Regions from separate parts of the Agrobacterium larrymoorei genome, predicted to be linked through region 3. Evidence: predicted binding sites of a transcription regulator. Region 3 holds the regulator's gene; each other region holds the start of a gene.
The links. The regulator PhoB, encoded in region 3, activates phosphate uptake and scavenging genes when phosphate is short. The targets are predictions, from matches to a motif close to TGTCATNNANCTGTCAT.
Positions count from the first base shown of each region.

Region 1 (5,234 bases), 900 kb from region 3:
AGTCGCAATGCTCGACAAACTGATTGGACCATACAAGCCATGAAAATAGAGGCGGTTCGCACGCATCTGCTGGATTACAAGCTGGGTCACGCCTTCGAAAGCGCTTCGATGCGCTTTGATCGTCGCATCCATTGCCTTGTGGAAATCATCTGCGACGACGGCACGGTGGGCTGGGGCGAATGCCTTGGCCCGGCAAGGCCGAACGCAGCGGTCGTTGCCGCCTACGCACCTTATCTCATCGGCAGGGACCCACTCGATATCGAGGTTATCTGGCACGAGCTTTATAACCTGCTGCGCGATCAGGGTCAGCGCGGCCTTACCGTCACGGCTCTCAGCGGCATCGATATCGCGCTGTGGGATATCAAGGGCAAGCGGTTCGGCACCTCGATTTCCCGCCTGCTCGGTGGGCGTTTCCGGGAAAGCGTGAAGGCTTACGCCACCGGCTCCTTCCGCAAGGATGGCGTCGAACCTGTTGCCGATGTCGCAGCGGAAGTGGCCGGTTACGCGAAACAGGGCTTCCATGCGGTCAAGATCAAGATCGGCTTCGATGTCGCGGAAGACATCGCCGTCATCCGCGCCGCGCGCGAAGCGGTCGGCCCGGATGTCCGTATCATGATCGATGCCAATCATGGTTATGATGCGCTTGAGGCCATCGAAGTCGGCAATGCACTGGCACCTCTCGGTATCGACTGGTTCGAAGAGCCCGTAGTACCGGAACAACTGGATGCATACCGCGCTGTGCGTGCGGGACAGCCGATCCCCGTAGCCGGTGGCGAGACATGGCATGGTCGCTATGGCATGCGCGCGCCGCTGGAAAGCCGCGCTGTGGATATCCTGCAACCGGACCTTGCCGGAACCGGCGGTTTTTCGGAAACGAAGCGGATCATCGATCTCGCCAGCCTCTACGGCGTGCGCGTCGTTCCCCATGTCTGGGGTACGGGTGTTGCAATTGCAGCCGCGCTACAATTGATGGCATCTCTCACGCCAGACCCCGCCCGGCGCAGCCCGCGCCCGCCGATCCTCGAGTTCGACCGGACGGAAAATCCGTACCGCCAGGCGGTACTCACCTCGCCGCTCGATCATGTCGATGGTGTGGTGCAGATACCGGATGGCCCGGGGCTCGGTATTGAGGTCAATCGTGCGGCGCTTGAGCAATATGCTTTGAAAGACTGATGGGTTGCTCTTGAGACATTGAAAAAGCCGGGTGCATCGCGCCCGGCTTTTTTATTTGCTCGCTTGTGATTTCCGTCATCCTCGGGCTTGTCCCGAGGATCTGCCACGTCGCATCCGCTGAAGCGTGATTAGATCCTAGGGACAAGCCCTAGGATGACGGTGGATAAGCGAATTAGTTCGTCACCTTCAGCTCAACCGGGAAGAACAGCGTCTCGCCAGAGGAATCATCCACGCCGTCATTGTCGGTCACGGCGTAAGCCTTGCCAGCCTTGTCGAAGGCGAAGCCTTCCAGCTTGTCCACGACGTATCCGTTGGTCTGGGCCTTCAGGTCGGGAAGGAAGTCGTGCACTTCCTGCTTGGTGACCTGTGGTAGCTCGCCGCCGATTTTTGCTGGCTTCAGGTCTGCGATGGCAACGCGGTACAGCTTCTTGGTCTTGGCCTTGTCGCCGATCTGGTTGTCGCGTTCTACGATGTAGACCTGATCGCCGAATGCAGTGATTTCGGACAGGCCGATCCAGCCGCCTTCCGGTGCCTTATCCAGCGGATAGCGCACTGCGCCCCACTGCTTGGACTTCAGATTGTAGGAAACGAGCTTGACAGTACCCTTCGGATCATTGCCCCATTCGCGCTGAACGGCCATCCACAGCGTCGCATCGTCGCCCTTGCCGATCATGGTGATGCCTTCGAAGCCGAAGCGGGTTTCGCCTTCGAGCAATTCCTTTGGCAGTGCGATTTCGGATTTGATCTCGCCCTTGGCATTGATGTTGTAGAGCGCATGCGGAACGAGCTTTTCGGTATTGCCTTCCGAAGCAACCCAGAAACCGCCCTTGCCGTCCAGCGTGATGCCTTCCATGTCGAGCTTCTGCGCAGCCAGGCCGTCGCGCTTTACGCGCAGAACGCTGGTGATGGTCGCAGGCTTCTTGGTAGCGTCGATGGTGAAGATCGAAGGCTGGTTGCCATAGACCGAGTCGGAAATAGCGTAGAGAATGCCTTCCTTTTCAGCATCGCCGACGAGACCGGAAAGTGCACCCCAGCCGATTGGCGCGCCATCCACCGTTGCCGAAACGAGCTGCGGATAAGCCGCCTGCCCTTCCGAGCGCTCATAGATCATGACGTGCGAACGTGCGCCGCCGTCTTCCACCAGATCGGCCTCGTTGGCGGTGACCAGCAGATTGCGCGAAGGAATGGCGACGGCGCCTTCTGGCGAAATACCGGAGGGCAGAAGCTGCGTCAGCTGTGGCTCGGCGCCGGTATCCTTATAGACGCCGACGACGGAGGCGCGTTCGGCAAGAACGAAGAAATATTTGTCGTTGCCAAAGGTTGCGGCTTCCAGACCCTCAGGCTCCACACCCTTGGCCTTGGAACGCTTCTCGGGATAATGACCGATGGCGGCAACGGCGCGTTCGAACGAGGAATTGGCCTCGTAAAGCTGCTTGCCGCTCTTGTCGAAAATGGTGAAGCCGCGTGCGCCGCCTTCCCAATCGCCTTCATTGGCGATGACGATGCGGTTGTCATCCAGCCACTTTACGGCGTCGGGCTCGCGCTTGCGGCCTTCCTGCTTGTCGGTGAATTTCAGCTGGCCATCGCTCTTGGTGTCGATGCCTTCGAGATCAACCGTGCCAGCGGAGAAGTGGCTCGTTACCTTGCCACTCTTGCCGTCAACGATGACGATGTGGTTGTTTTCCTGCAGCGTCAGGGCAATTTCGCCCTTGGAATTGATCGAGACGAATTCGGGCTCTGGATCTTCCGGCGCAATTTCGGCAAGGCCGGTCACATCGATCTTCTTCAGCGTCGAGCAGTCAGGCGCGCCGTTCTTGAGGCCGATGGTGACGAGGAAGCCCGCTGGAGCCTGCGGCAGCGCGCCGTCATTGACCTTCTCATCGCGCTCGTTTTCGATAGCGATGGCAGCAAAGCTCTTGTCCGGTGAAATCGCGACGGAGTCCGGCTGGCCGCCGAGATCGCAGCTTGCCTCGATCTTTCTGGCGGCGATATCGACCGTGACCAGCTTGCCGGATGGCTTTACGTAGCTTTCAGACGTATTGACGCCAGCCAAAACCTTGGTGCCTGCAACCGCAACCGACGTCGGCTCGCCATCCATCATCAGCGCGCCGAGTGCCTTGGGTGCCTTGGCATCCTTGATGTCGATAAAGCCGATGCCGCCCAGCGGGCTGTCGGAATAGATCAGCGTATTGCCGTCTTCGCTCGCGGTTACGATTTCAGCGGAAGTAACGGTCTTCTGGTCCTTGTCGGACGGAAGATTCAATGCGACCGGGAAAGAAGAAATGCGGTTGAAAACCTGCTCGGCTGCGGCCGGAAATGCTGCCGATGCCAGCAGCGCTACTGTCAGCGTTGCTTGAGAAAGACGGAATGTCATGGAAAATCCCCTGTAGTCCATAATGGAAAAACGAACAGGCGGCTTCTGCGACATGGACATGACAGGCGCATGACAATTCCGAATATTCTCATAAACAAAAAGCCCGACCTCAAAGGCCGGGCTTTCTGCATTTCAAAGGCGTCATTTTGCGAAGGTACGCAAAGCGCCAGTCTTTCCTCGTATGCCTTGAAAACCGTTCGCACGCCGCTGGGGCAAACGGCATCAGGAAACCTTAGGAGTTGACAGCGTCCTTCAGGCCCTTGCCTGCGGAGAACTTTGGAACGTTGCGAGCCGGAATATCGACTTCTGCACCCGTGGATGGGTTACGGCCCTTGGAGGCTTCGCGACGGCTGACGGTGAAGCTGCCGAAGCCAGCGAGACGGATGTCGCCACCAGCCTTCAGTTCGTTCTGGACAGTTTCGAATACAGCGTCAACAGCAGAAGCGGCATCAGCCTTCGTGAGGCCAGCCTTCTCGGCAACTGCAGAAACGAGCTCGTTCTTGTTCATGTTTCCACCCCTTTCAATGGTTTGAAACGACTCAAATTGGGTAGGCGCAGAATACTTATCTATTCGCGCACCGCCACCCAAAAGCGACGGAATCGCCTGAAATACAAGGGGTCTGGCGTTTTTTTCACAAAAAAGGCTGGCATTTCTGCCAGCCTTTCAGGGATTTTGTGCTAATTTAGCATCATTCCCGCAGGCTGATACTCAATGAGAGATGGTCTGGCCCGCGTCATCCACACCTTCAACGGTTGCAATGACCGGCGTTTCGATGCTGCCATCCCATTCGATCGGCTCCGGCACGCGTGTCAGCGCGTGTTGCAGAACCTCACCCATGCGGGAAACCGGGATGATTTCCATCTCGTTTTTCACGTTGTCCGGAATATCCGCCAGATCCTTGGCGTTTTCTTCCGGGATCAGCACCTTCTTGATGCCGCCGCGAAGTGCTGCGAGCAGCTTTTCCTTCAGGCCACCAATCGGCAGAACGCGACCGCGAAGCGTGATTTCACCCGTCATCGCCACGTCCTTCGAAACCGGAATACCGGTCATGATGGAGACGATGGCAGTTGCCATGGCAACACCGGCAGATGGACCATCCTTCGGCGTTGCGCCTTCCGGCACGTGCACGTGAATGTCGCTCTTGTCGAAGCGTGGAGGCTCGATGCCGAAATCGACCGCGCGCGAGCGAACATAGGATGCCGCCGCCGAGATGGATTCCTTCATCACGTCCTTCAGGTTACCGGTCACGGTCATGCGACCCTTGCCCGGCATCATGACGCCTTCGATGGTGAGCAGTTCACCGCCGACTTCGGTCCATGCCAGACCCGTGACGACGCCGACCTGATCTTCCCGCTCGGCCTCGCCATGGCGGAAGCGCGGCACACCCAGATAGTCGTGGATGTTTTCTGCCGTGACTTCGACCGACTTGGTCTTGCCCTTGATGATCTCGGTAACGGCCTTACGGGCAAGCTTCATCAGCTCACGCTCGAAGTTACGCACACCGGCTTCCCGTGTGTACTGCTGGATCACGGCCATCAGGGCACCATCCGTCACGGAGAATTCTTCCGGACGCAGGGCGTGTTCCTTGATTGCCTTCGGCAGCAGGTGACGCTTGGCGATTTCGCGCTTTTCGTCTTCCGTGTAACCGGCGATACGGATGACTTCCATACGGTCCATCAAGGGCCC
Region 1 is NZ_CP039691.1:1,937,619-1,942,852, forward strand. Features, by position in the region: gene kdgD (5-dehydro-4-deoxyglucarate dehydratase) at 1-43, shown strand, start outside; gene CFBP5473_RS09270 (mandelate racemase/muconate lactonizing enzyme family protein) at 40-1,173, shown strand; gene CFBP5473_RS09275 (esterase-like activity of phytase family protein) at 1,346-3,547, opposite strand; gene hupB (DNA-binding protein HupB) at 3,780-4,055, opposite strand; gene lon (endopeptidase La) at 4,257-5,234, opposite strand, start outside.
Region 1: a site for PhoB is predicted at 3,606-3,622, ahead of CFBP5473_RS09275 (esterase-like activity of phytase family protein). Genes of this name have one in related genera too.

Region 2 (5,234 bases), 680 kb from region 3:
ACCGTCATCCTCGGCCTTGTGTCGAGGATCTACTAACGTCAATAAAATCAACCGGTTGCAGATCCTCGGGACAAGCCCGAGGATGACGGAGGTGGGCTCTGCGACGCTCTTCGTCCCCCCGGCAAATATCGTTCTCTCGTAACGACGTCAAAATCGCAGAAAACATACAAAGTAAAGCAGGATCAATAGCTTAAGGCTACTCCGAAAATCTAAACCGGACAGCAGTGGGTCACGCCCGAGGATGACGAACGCATGGTCGAGATACCAAAGCAAAAAGGCGCCGCTCACGCGACGCCTTCGCTCGTCTTAATGTCGATAAACCTCAGCCGATCATGGCATTGTCATCGCGCTTGACGGCGACGATGACGGAGCGGGGCAGTTTGCCTTCGCCATCCGGGAAGGGCGCGCTGGGGTGCTGGATGCCGACGAAGTGGGTGCGTTTGTCGGCGGACCATGTCTGGCCGGTGACTTCGGCACCCTTCGGTGCGGTCAGGAAGCGTTCGATGCGGCCGGTGACGGGGTCGCCTGCCAGCATCTGGTTGTTGCCCTGACCGGCGAAATCGCCTTCGTTCGAATCTTCACCATCCGTCTGGATCCAGAGCAGGCCGGTGCTATCGAACATCATGCCATCGGGCGAGTTGAACATGTTGCCGGAGTGGATGTTGGAGGAGCCGGCATAGGCGTCCTTGTGCACATCCGGGTTGCCAGCCATGCAGAACAGGTCCCACTTGAACTTGGCGTCGGCGTGGTCGTCGTTTTCTGGATACCAGCGAACGATCTGGCCATATTCGTTCTTCTCGCGCGGGTTGGCGGCGTTGAGCGGCATGGCATCGCCACCTGCATTGGCGCGCATCTTGCCGTCCTTCACTTCGCCACGGCGGCTGTTGTTGGTCAGCGCGCAATAGGCCTCGATGGCGACGGGGTTGATCGCGACCCATTCAGGACGGTCCATGGTGGTGGCACCGACCTTGGAAGCGGCCTGGCGGGTGAAGACGCAGATTTCGTCCATCTTCATGCCGGTGGATTGAGGCGTCAGGGCTACCCACTCACCATTGCCGTCATCGGTGAATTTGGCAACGTAGAGCGTGCCTTCGTCCAGAAGCTTGGACGTGTCGCCACCCGGAACATAGATGCCGTTGGAGATGTACTTGTAGAGGAATTCGCCACGCTCATCATCGCCCATGTAAACGACGACGCGACCGTCGCGCGCTACCACAACGGCGGCGTTTTCATGCTTGATGCGGCCCAACGCGGTGCGCTTGATCGGCGCGGAGGATGCGTTTGACGGATCGATTTCCACGACGTAACCGGCGCGACGCGGCTCGTTCGGGTTCTTCGAAACGTCGAAGCGCTCATCGAACTTCTCGTAGCCATAGCGGGTTTCGGCAGCGATGCCGTAACGCTTGTAATCGTCAGGCATTTTGAAATCGGCAACGGTGGAGCCAAAGTAGCCGTTGAAGTTTTCTTCGCAGGTGAGGTAAGTGCCCCACGGCGTGCGGCCCGCGCCGCAATTATTGAAGGTGCCAAGACAGTCGATGCCATTCGCATCCGCGACGGTCTTGACGAGATCGGAACCGGCGGCAGGACCGGAAAGCTTCATTGGAGTGTTGTGGTGAATGCGGCGGTTGAACGGGCTTCCGACGACGATTTCCCAGCCGTCCTTGCCTTCAGCCACTTCCATGACGGTGACGCCCTGCATGTGCTGGAGGATTTTCACTTCATCCAGATTGGCGGGCATGCCCTTTTCGCGGTGCGGCAGGTTGGTGTCGTTGTTCACATATTCATGGTTGACCGCAATCAGCTGGTGGCTACCGACAACGAAAAGCTCCATGCCGTCGGTGTTTTCACCGAAGACCTTATCGGAGTTTTCAAGGCTGACGCCCTTGATCGGGTCGATGTCCGGCACATTGGGGAACAGCGGCTGGCCCCACTTGGCAAATGCCTTCCAGCTGTAACCTTCCGGTACGTGGATGGTGCTGTCCGTGGTGGCCGCAATCGGCTTGAACGGAAAGCGCGATGCGGCTTCCTGCGCCTGCGCAGAGGTGGAAGAGGCAAGGTTGCCGAAGGTGCCGAGAGCGGCGGCAGCGGAACCGAATGCCAGAACGCCGCCAAGAAAGCCACGGCGCGAAATGGCCGATTCGACCACGCGGTCGAAATCTGTCACGGCGGGCGGCGGGTTCTGCACCTCGTCCCACTCATCCCAGCTCAGCTTGCTTGTGTCGATATCCGTCATGGCGCTCTCCATTGGTTCTAGTTTTGAACAATTCCAGGGAGGGCAACTAAAGAGGGTTTATTACAGCGATATGACGGAAATATATGGCAAAAACACTTATAAATTGTGTTTAAGGGTAGCCATGGGCAATATGCGAAATTCACCTCATCCGATGTTGGAACCATCGTTTCTTTATCACGCTGATTTTGTTAGGCAGAGGGCGACTCTATTGAATTCAGGTGAGGCACCGCTTTGGCAAAGTCCATCAACCTAAAAATTCTCCCTCAAATTTACGCCATCGCGCGGCTGGAGCCCACGGAGGAAATACCGCGGTGGGCCGACGGACCCGGCTTCGTCAGCATAAGCCGCACGGATGATGAATTATCGATCGTGTGCCTTGAGGCGCGAGTGCCGGACGATGTTCGCAAGGACGGAGGCTGGTCCTGCCTCAAGCTGCTTGGCCCCTTCGCGTTTGGAGAGACTGGCATCGTCCTTTCGGTCATCAGGCCGCTTTCGGAAAATGGCATCGGAATTTTCGTGGTTTCGACGTTCGATGGGGATCATCTTCTCGTCAAAACCGACGATCTCGAAAAGGCGCGGGCGCTGCTTTCCGAGGCGGGTCACATTATTACTGGAGCATAAAGTGGATTCTCAGACGGGGCTGACGCCTAGCGATGTCGTGCAAAAGCAGCTTGAGGCCTATAATCGGCGAGACATCGATGATTTCATGCAATGGTGGGCGCCGGACTGCGAATATTTCGCATTTCCCTCCACACTGCTGGCCACCGGTGCCGATGAAATCAGGCAGCGGCATGTCGAGCGCTTCAATGAGCCCAATCTCAACGGGATTTTGTTGTCCCGTGTGGCAATGGGCAATCTCGTCAACGACCATGAGCGCGTGATCCGCACCTTCCCGGAAGGCCCAGGCGAGCTTGAGGTGATCTGCATTTACGAGGTGGACGATGGAAAGATCACCAGCGCTCGCTTCAAGATCGGCGAGAAGCAGCTTCACGCCTGATCTGCCAAAGCGGCGGCCTCATGTCGTCTGACACGAGGCCGCGCGAGACGTTGTTAGAGGCGCGTCCATGTCTGCGACTTGCACAGCACCTTCAATACGCAGCCCTTCATGCTCAGCGAATTGCCGGAAACGGTGCCGGAACCGCTATAGGTCTTGTCGGCCTCCGGATCGGTGATTTCGCCGGAATAGCTGTTGCCGGTGCCGGCAAGCTTGCCGATCTGTTTGCCCGCATGCTTGCCGGTTTTCAGCGTCACGCAGAAAGCGCCGCCGCATTTGGCGATGGCTGCGGTTTCGCCGCTGGCGGTTTTCCAGTTGCCTTCGATGGCTTCAGCGGCAAAGGCGCTGGTGCCCATCAGGAATGCCAGACCTGCAAGAATCGTCAATTTCTTCATAAGAACCTCCAATTCAAATGTGAATCGGGTGGGCAAACTGCAAGCACCCGAGATCGCACCTCCCCGTGCGATTGAGAGATTCATAGTTGACGTTCACGTAAAAGGAAACATGCCAAAGCGGCTGTCTGAGCGATTTTTCTTTCGTCTCGCGGTCAGAAATTGGAGCTGAAGAAAAATCCAAGCTTCTGGCGTGGTGAACAAAGGGTTGAAATCCATCCGTAAACTTTTCGTAAAATTGCGCGCAAAGTCCTTAATTTCCGGGCCATCCCATATTTAACAAAAACCCAACTTTACCAATCGTTTGGACTTTGTTTGGCCCCCGTTAATCATGCATTTTAAGCGCCCGTTGAAAGCCATTTGGCATAGTGAGGTCATTGAAAGAGCAGGGACAACCTGACCACGGCGGGGGCCGAAAAAGCCGCAGAAGACGGTAGCGCCCCAAGACCAGAAGCTTCCGCAGAGAAGCGAAGAAACAGGAAGACCACGGGCAAACAGGGACTAAAAAAATGGCACGATTTGAAATGCGCGATATCGAAATGGCCGTTGCCGGTGGGCAAAGCCGCGCGGATGTCTTCTGCAATCTCGGCCTGATCTACGCGACAGGCCGAGGCTGCCCGGTGGACCTCGTTTCCGCTCACAAATGGCTGAACATCGCAGCCATCAAGGGTTCGGAAAGAGCAGCTTCGCTGCGCGCCGATCTTGCCCGCAACATGACGAAGGCAGACCTCGCAACGGCGCTACGCGCCGCCCGCGACTGGATGACTTCGCACTAATTCAGACACCAGATTTCAAAAAGACGGAGCGATCCCTGAAGATCGCCAACCATTCCCGGCTGGTTTCCTCCAGTCCCGGCCGGAACAACAAACGCATAACCCGCAAGGGACAAGCGGCCAGGCGAAGGCTTGCGCTGACACATCAAAACCGTGACCGGCAGGAACAAGGCTGGCGCGGTTTTTTGTTTTGTTGCAAAGTCTCGTTCGCAACCTGAGAATTTTGCCCTGTAAGTAAGAGAACGCGCTTACGCGAAACATTGACATTTCAGGCTGCCGACTTCATATTTACAACGTCGCTACAGATCGGCTTCGCCGGGTTCTGCCCGGAAATGGTAGCGATACCCTTGGCCTTTTGGTCAGGCACTTGCTTAGGGCTGTGAGGCTTACGCCTTGGTTGCGCCGGGTTATAAAAACTGGAGTGGCGACGCTACTCCAGTTTTATTCTCCTCTGAGACCAAGAATTTCCTCTATCGCAGTTCCAAAGGGCGGGCGCCATTTGCCCGCGACGATATTATCTTTTGGATATGCACTTTCCACGCTCAATCGCACTTGATGAAAGCCCGGAATTCCGATTCTGGATGTCTTCTCAATTTTGAAGAACACGTAATATTTTTCGCCCGGCTTAACCCCATTCAGGCCGAGCTGAAACACTTTGAAATTATGCCGGCCAGAGACTTTTTGTATTTGCTTGTTCGGCTTTTGAATGAGAGTTTCAATGATCCTGGGAACATGAATGGACAAAGAATGACGCGTCAAATCAAACACTCGCCATTCGTTTCGTTCGCGTAAGCTCCACACCTCGCGCTCTGGCTCGGCGAGCGCCGATTCTGTATAGCAGT
Region 2 is NZ_CP039691.1:2,150,499-2,155,732, reverse strand. Features, by position in the region: gene CFBP5473_RS10380 (PhoX family protein) at 323-2,233, opposite strand; gene CFBP5473_RS10375 (ACT domain-containing protein) at 2,465-2,854, shown strand; gene CFBP5473_RS10370 (nuclear transport factor 2 family protein) at 2,856-3,230, shown strand; gene CFBP5473_RS10365 (DUF2147 domain-containing protein) at 3,284-3,622, opposite strand; gene CFBP5473_RS10360 (SEL1-like repeat protein) at 4,129-4,395, shown strand; gene CFBP5473_RS10355 (hypothetical protein) at 4,834-5,234, opposite strand, start outside.
Region 2: a site for PhoB is predicted at 2,293-2,309, ahead of CFBP5473_RS10380 (PhoX family protein). Genes of this name have one in related genera too.

Region 3 (5,234 bases):
TCGTGGAGCAGAGCCTGCAGAAGGCTGGTCTCTGGAACGAAGCCAAGGATCGCCTGCACGAATCCGGCACGGGTCTCTCCGGCGGTCAGCAGCAGCGTCTGTGCATCGCACGCGCCGTTGCCGTTTCGCCGGAAGTCATCCTCATGGACGAGCCCTGCTCGGCACTCGACCCGATTGCGACGGCCAAGGTGGAAGAGCTCATTCACGAGCTTCGCGCCAACTATACCATCGTCATCGTCACGCACTCCATGCAGCAGGCCGCCCGCGTTTCGCAGCGCACGGCCATGTTCCACCTCGGCCACCTGGTGGAAGAGAACGATACGGACAAGATGTTCACCAACCCGGATGACCAGCGCACCCAGGATTACATCATGGGTCGCTTCGGCTGATCAGCCACGAGTGACGTCATCACACCGCGCCAGCCGCTCGAGCCCAGAAGGTGGGCTTGCGGCAAGGCGTTTCGAAACCGGAGAATTCGAACATGACAAATTCCCATATCATGTCAGCCTATGATGAAGAGCTGAAGTTCCTCACCCGCCGTATCGCTGAAATGGGCGGTCTGGCCGAACAGATGTGCGCCGATGCCGTGCGTGCGCTGGTCAATTCCGATGCGGCTCTTGCCCAGAAAGTCATCTCCGACGACACGATCCTCGATCATGCCGAGCGTGAAATCGGCGATAAGGCCATCGTCACCATCGCAAAGCGCCAGCCCATGGCTGCCGACCTTCGCGAAATCATCGGTTCGCTGCGTATCGCAGCCGATCTGGAGCGCGTCGGCGATCTCGGCAAGAACACTGCCAAGCGCGTGATCGCGGTTGCCGGAACCGGCGTTCCGCGCAAGCTCGCCCGTGGCCTAGAGCATCTCTCCGAACTCGCGCTCGTGCAGCTGAAAGAAGTGCTGGATGTCTACTCCACCCGTTCTGCGGAAAAGGCTCAGGCCATCCGCGAGCGCGATGAGGAAATCGACGCCATGTACACCTCGCTCTTCCGCGAGCTCCTGACCTACATGATGGAAGATCCGCGCAACATCACCACCTGCACGCATCTTCTGTTCTGCGCCAAGAACATCGAGCGCGTCGGCGATCACGCCACCAACATCGCCGAAACGATCTACTACATGACGACCGGCAGCCAGCCGGAAGGCGAGCGCCCGAAGGACGATAGCTCCAACACGCTCGGCGCTGTCACGGAATAAGTTTTGCAGCATCGGCTTGGAAAGATCGGGAAGGTCTTCGAAAGGCTCGATGCTTGGATCAACACGCTGGAGCGTCATCATGGGTCCGGGGGGACTGACGCTCCAGAGAAGACTGGCGGAGTTTGAAGCCAATGGTGCCTAAAATTGCAGTTGTCGAAGATGAAGAGGCCCTTAGCGTTCTTCTTCGCTACAATCTGGAATCCGAAGGTTATGACGTCGATACGATCCCGCGCGGCGATGAGGCGGAAATTCGCCTTCAGGAACGCACGCCGGATTTGCTGATCCTCGACTGGATGCTGCCCGGCGTCTCCGGCATCGAGCTTTGCCGCCGTCTGCGCATGCGCCCCGAAACCGAGCGCCTGCCGATCATCATGCTGACCGCCCGCGGCGAAGAAAGCGAACGCGTTCGCGGACTGGCCACCGGCGCGGATGATTATGTGGTCAAGCCCTTCTCCACACCGGAACTCATGGCTCGCGTCAAAGCCATGCTGCGCCGCGCCAAGCCGGAAGTGCTGTCTTCAGTGCTCAAATGCGGCGATATCGAACTGGACCGCGAAACCCACCGCGTCCACCGCAAAAGCCGCGAAGTCCGCCTCGGCCCAACCGAATTCCGCCTCTTGGAATTCCTCATGACCTCGCCGGGCCGCGTTTTCTCCCGCTCGCAACTGCTGGACGGCGTCTGGGGCCACGATATCTACGTCGACGAACGCACCGTAGACGTCCACGTCGGCCGCCTCCGCAAAGCCCTCAACTTCTCCAGCATGCAGGACGTCATCCGCACGGTGCGCGGCGCTGGATATTCGATGGAAGCGTGATTGCGGTCTTTGGCACTCATTCCAACCGCCATCGCCATCCTCGGACGTGACCACTTGCCTTTTGCGAGTTCGCGGTCGAAGCACAACCCCTCACCTGAAAAATCTATGACTTAGCTAAAGCTAAGATCATGATTTTTCTTCCTCTCCCACCCCTTCGACAAGCTCAGGGGGAGAGGTAACCCGCGGCGCCGCTTTTACTGGATCGTAAACGCGAAGATGGGGTAGAAACGGTGCGGTCTTTTCCTCTCCCCCTGTGGGAGAGGATAGAAAACCTCGACTTCGCAAAGCGAAGTCCTAGGTTTTCTTGGTGAGGGGTAACCTCTGCCCACCAACGCACACCCCACCCGCGTCATCCTCGGGTCAAGCCCACCGCTGTCCGGTTTAAATGTGCGGATGTGCGGATGTGCGGATGCGCGGCAAGGCTTTGAATGCATTGCAGTTCCATCCTTGAAATCCGGTTGGGACACGCTTTGACCGCGTTTGCTGCGGGGTGGCGAAAGTGCAGCCCCACTTCCGTCATCCCGGACTTGATCCGGGATCCAGCCAGACCAAGTCTTTGGTCTGAAAGACTTTTTCGACGCGCAGACGCGCGTCTGCTGGACCCCGCATCAAGTGCGGGGTGACGGGTGGGGCAGCTGTTCTCGTTCCAAACTAGCCGCCCAGTTTAAACCGGACAGCAGCTGGCCAAGCCCGAGGATGACGGCAGTGGGTGCCTTAGCCTTGTTGCCGAATTACGGCCGCATCAGCACGCCCAATAGTGACCCGCCCCGTAATGGGACAAATCCCAGCATAAAGAATTTTTCAAAAAAAAAATCCCCCCAACATTTTTCCCCACCCCCAAAACCACCCGTACACTCCCCCTCATCCCGCCGCGGATACACCGCAAGGCGTTGCGGCGAGGCGGGGTCGGTGCTGGGGGTGAGGAGGTTACGCGGCCTCTCCATTCCCAGGGTCGAGCAGCAATCCCCCCGGCGGCAACGGGAGGAGGACATGGCGTCGGTTTCGGACCGGCTGGCGCAGTTCTCCCGATGCCCGACCTGGCCGGATCGACAAGCGGCGGTGCGAACAACGGCTGTCGGGTTTCGATCCATCCGTCAGGATTTCGCCGCCGGGCGTACCGACAGCTCATCGTCTCATGGTCGAACGCGATCATGAAGATAGAAGCGAAAGTCAGGCGGTACACAGGAAGACGCTGCATCTGCCGCGTTCACCCCGAAAAGGTGAACGGACGGATCGTAAGGCAACCATCTGGCCAGCACTCGAAACGTGCTGGCGAGTGGGAGCCTTGCGGAGAACGGATCGGGACTGCGGGCTGTACGAGATGTTCGGCGCCCGCATCCTCGAAGGCAGGTGTGGCTGAACTGGCAGGGCGATGGCGGGCAACCATCATCGCACCCGGATGGGAAGGGTTGGGCCTTGATCAAGTCCGACCGGTTCTCCGGCAAGGTTTTTAACCCTTGCCATCCGGGTTATGCCAGCCGTGGCAAGAGGATTGCGGCTCTGCCGAAAGAGCCGAACGGGGCGCTGAGAGGTGCCACATACTAAACTACCCAACGAGGCAGCTTTCTGCGCCCCGTCCGAAATGCCATGGCCCGAACAAGGCGATGGAGAGAATGAGAAGATCAAGCCACGGGCAGATGCTGCCGCGTGAACGGCGAAGCTTGGCATGAAGCTGGCCGGGATTTTTGACATTTTGTTTGCGAGGGAGAACCCCTCACCAAGAAAACCTAAGATTTCGCCTTGCGAAGATCGAGGTTTTCTATCCTCTCCCACAAGGGGAGAGGAAAAGGCGGCACCGTTTCAACGCCATCAAAAAGAAAACGCCGCAAGGGTGCGGCAGGTTATCTCTCCCCCAGCATCCTGAGCCCGCCGAAGGGGTGGGAGAGAAAGCAATTTCAACACCTTAGCGCCAGCTAAGTGTTAGAAATTGCAAGTGAGGGGTTTCATTTTATCGCGTCCATAGCAAAAATAGGACGCCGGGTCTGATAATAGAACCCAGACCTTTTACCACCCAGATATCCTCTCACCACGAAAACAAAATCCACCACCCACACAACAAAAAGCGGACCGAAGCCCGCTCTCCAAAACTCAAAATGTCGCCAAATCCATCAGGCCTTGCGGCGTTCGCTGACGGGCTGATACGCCATCTTGGCGTGGAACTTGCAGTAGGGCGAAGACTCGGAAGCTTCGCAGCCGCAGAAGTGGAAGTCGTCCTTCAGCGGGTCGCCGACCGGCCACTTGCAGGTGCGTTCGGTCAGTTCCGTCAGCGTCAGGCGGCGGGAGATCGGGATGACGACGTTGGAGGAAGGGCGCGCATATTCGAGCGTCTCGACCGCGTCGATGTCCATGTCTTCCTTGAAGGCGACGGCACCGGAGGTGCGCACTGGAACCGGGCGGTTTGCTGCCGGGCGGGCGGCGGCGAAATTGGCCGGGCGTTGTGGCGCGGAGGCCGGGCGCTTTACCGCAGGACGGGAGGTTGCAACCGTGCCGCCAGCCTTGGCGCGGCCCGGCAGGTTCAGCCGGTGCACCTTGCCGATGACGGCGTTGCGGCTGACGCCGCCCAGCTGTGCTGCGATCTGGCTTGCGCTCAGGCCTTCGGCCCATAGCTTCTTGAGCTTTTCAACCCGTTCATCCGTCCAGTTCATACCGCTTCTCCGCTCGTCGCTCAGGCAGAATCCGTCTCCAATGCCGTGGAGCAAACCACGCGCAGAGCATCTGCCAGATTGTAGGTGACTAGTTCCGCCGCATTGCAGTCTAGTAATTGACGATTAACCTAATCGCCGGTTGACTCCGTGACAAGAGTCGCAGGAATCATCTGGAATCGATTTCTCGGTTTTCCCCAACTTGCTTGGTCTGTGAGTCAGAAAGGCAACAGTTGGTGGCTCGGCGCCCAGCCTCTACTAAGGCTTGAGAAAGCGCTCAAGTGCCGAGATTTGTTGACATCCGACGGCGAAGTGACAATAGTGCGCTTGCAGTGAAGAGAACATGCAGGCCGCCGCGAGGCGGCATTTTTGATTTTCAGGGCAGGGATAACCCCTTAGCCCTATTGACAGAGGTCTTGACCGACCTGACGTAAGGAGTGATGCAGCCATGGCCGAAACTTCGCCCGAAACTGGGTCGTTGTTCGATACGTTTTCCAGAGCCCCCTTGCGCTTCGACCGAGGCGAAGGCGTTTGGCTGATCACGGAAAGCGGCGAGCGATATCTCGATTTCGGCGCAGGCGT
Region 3 is NZ_CP039691.1:2,833,401-2,838,634, reverse strand. Features, by position in the region: gene pstB (phosphate ABC transporter ATP-binding protein PstB) at 1-389, shown strand, start outside; gene phoU (phosphate signaling complex protein PhoU) at 482-1,195, shown strand; gene phoB (phosphate regulon transcriptional regulator PhoB) at 1,327-2,010, shown strand; gene CFBP5473_RS13710 (GcrA family cell cycle regulator) at 4,119-4,655, opposite strand; gene CFBP5473_RS13700 (aspartate aminotransferase family protein) at 5,101-5,234, shown strand, end outside.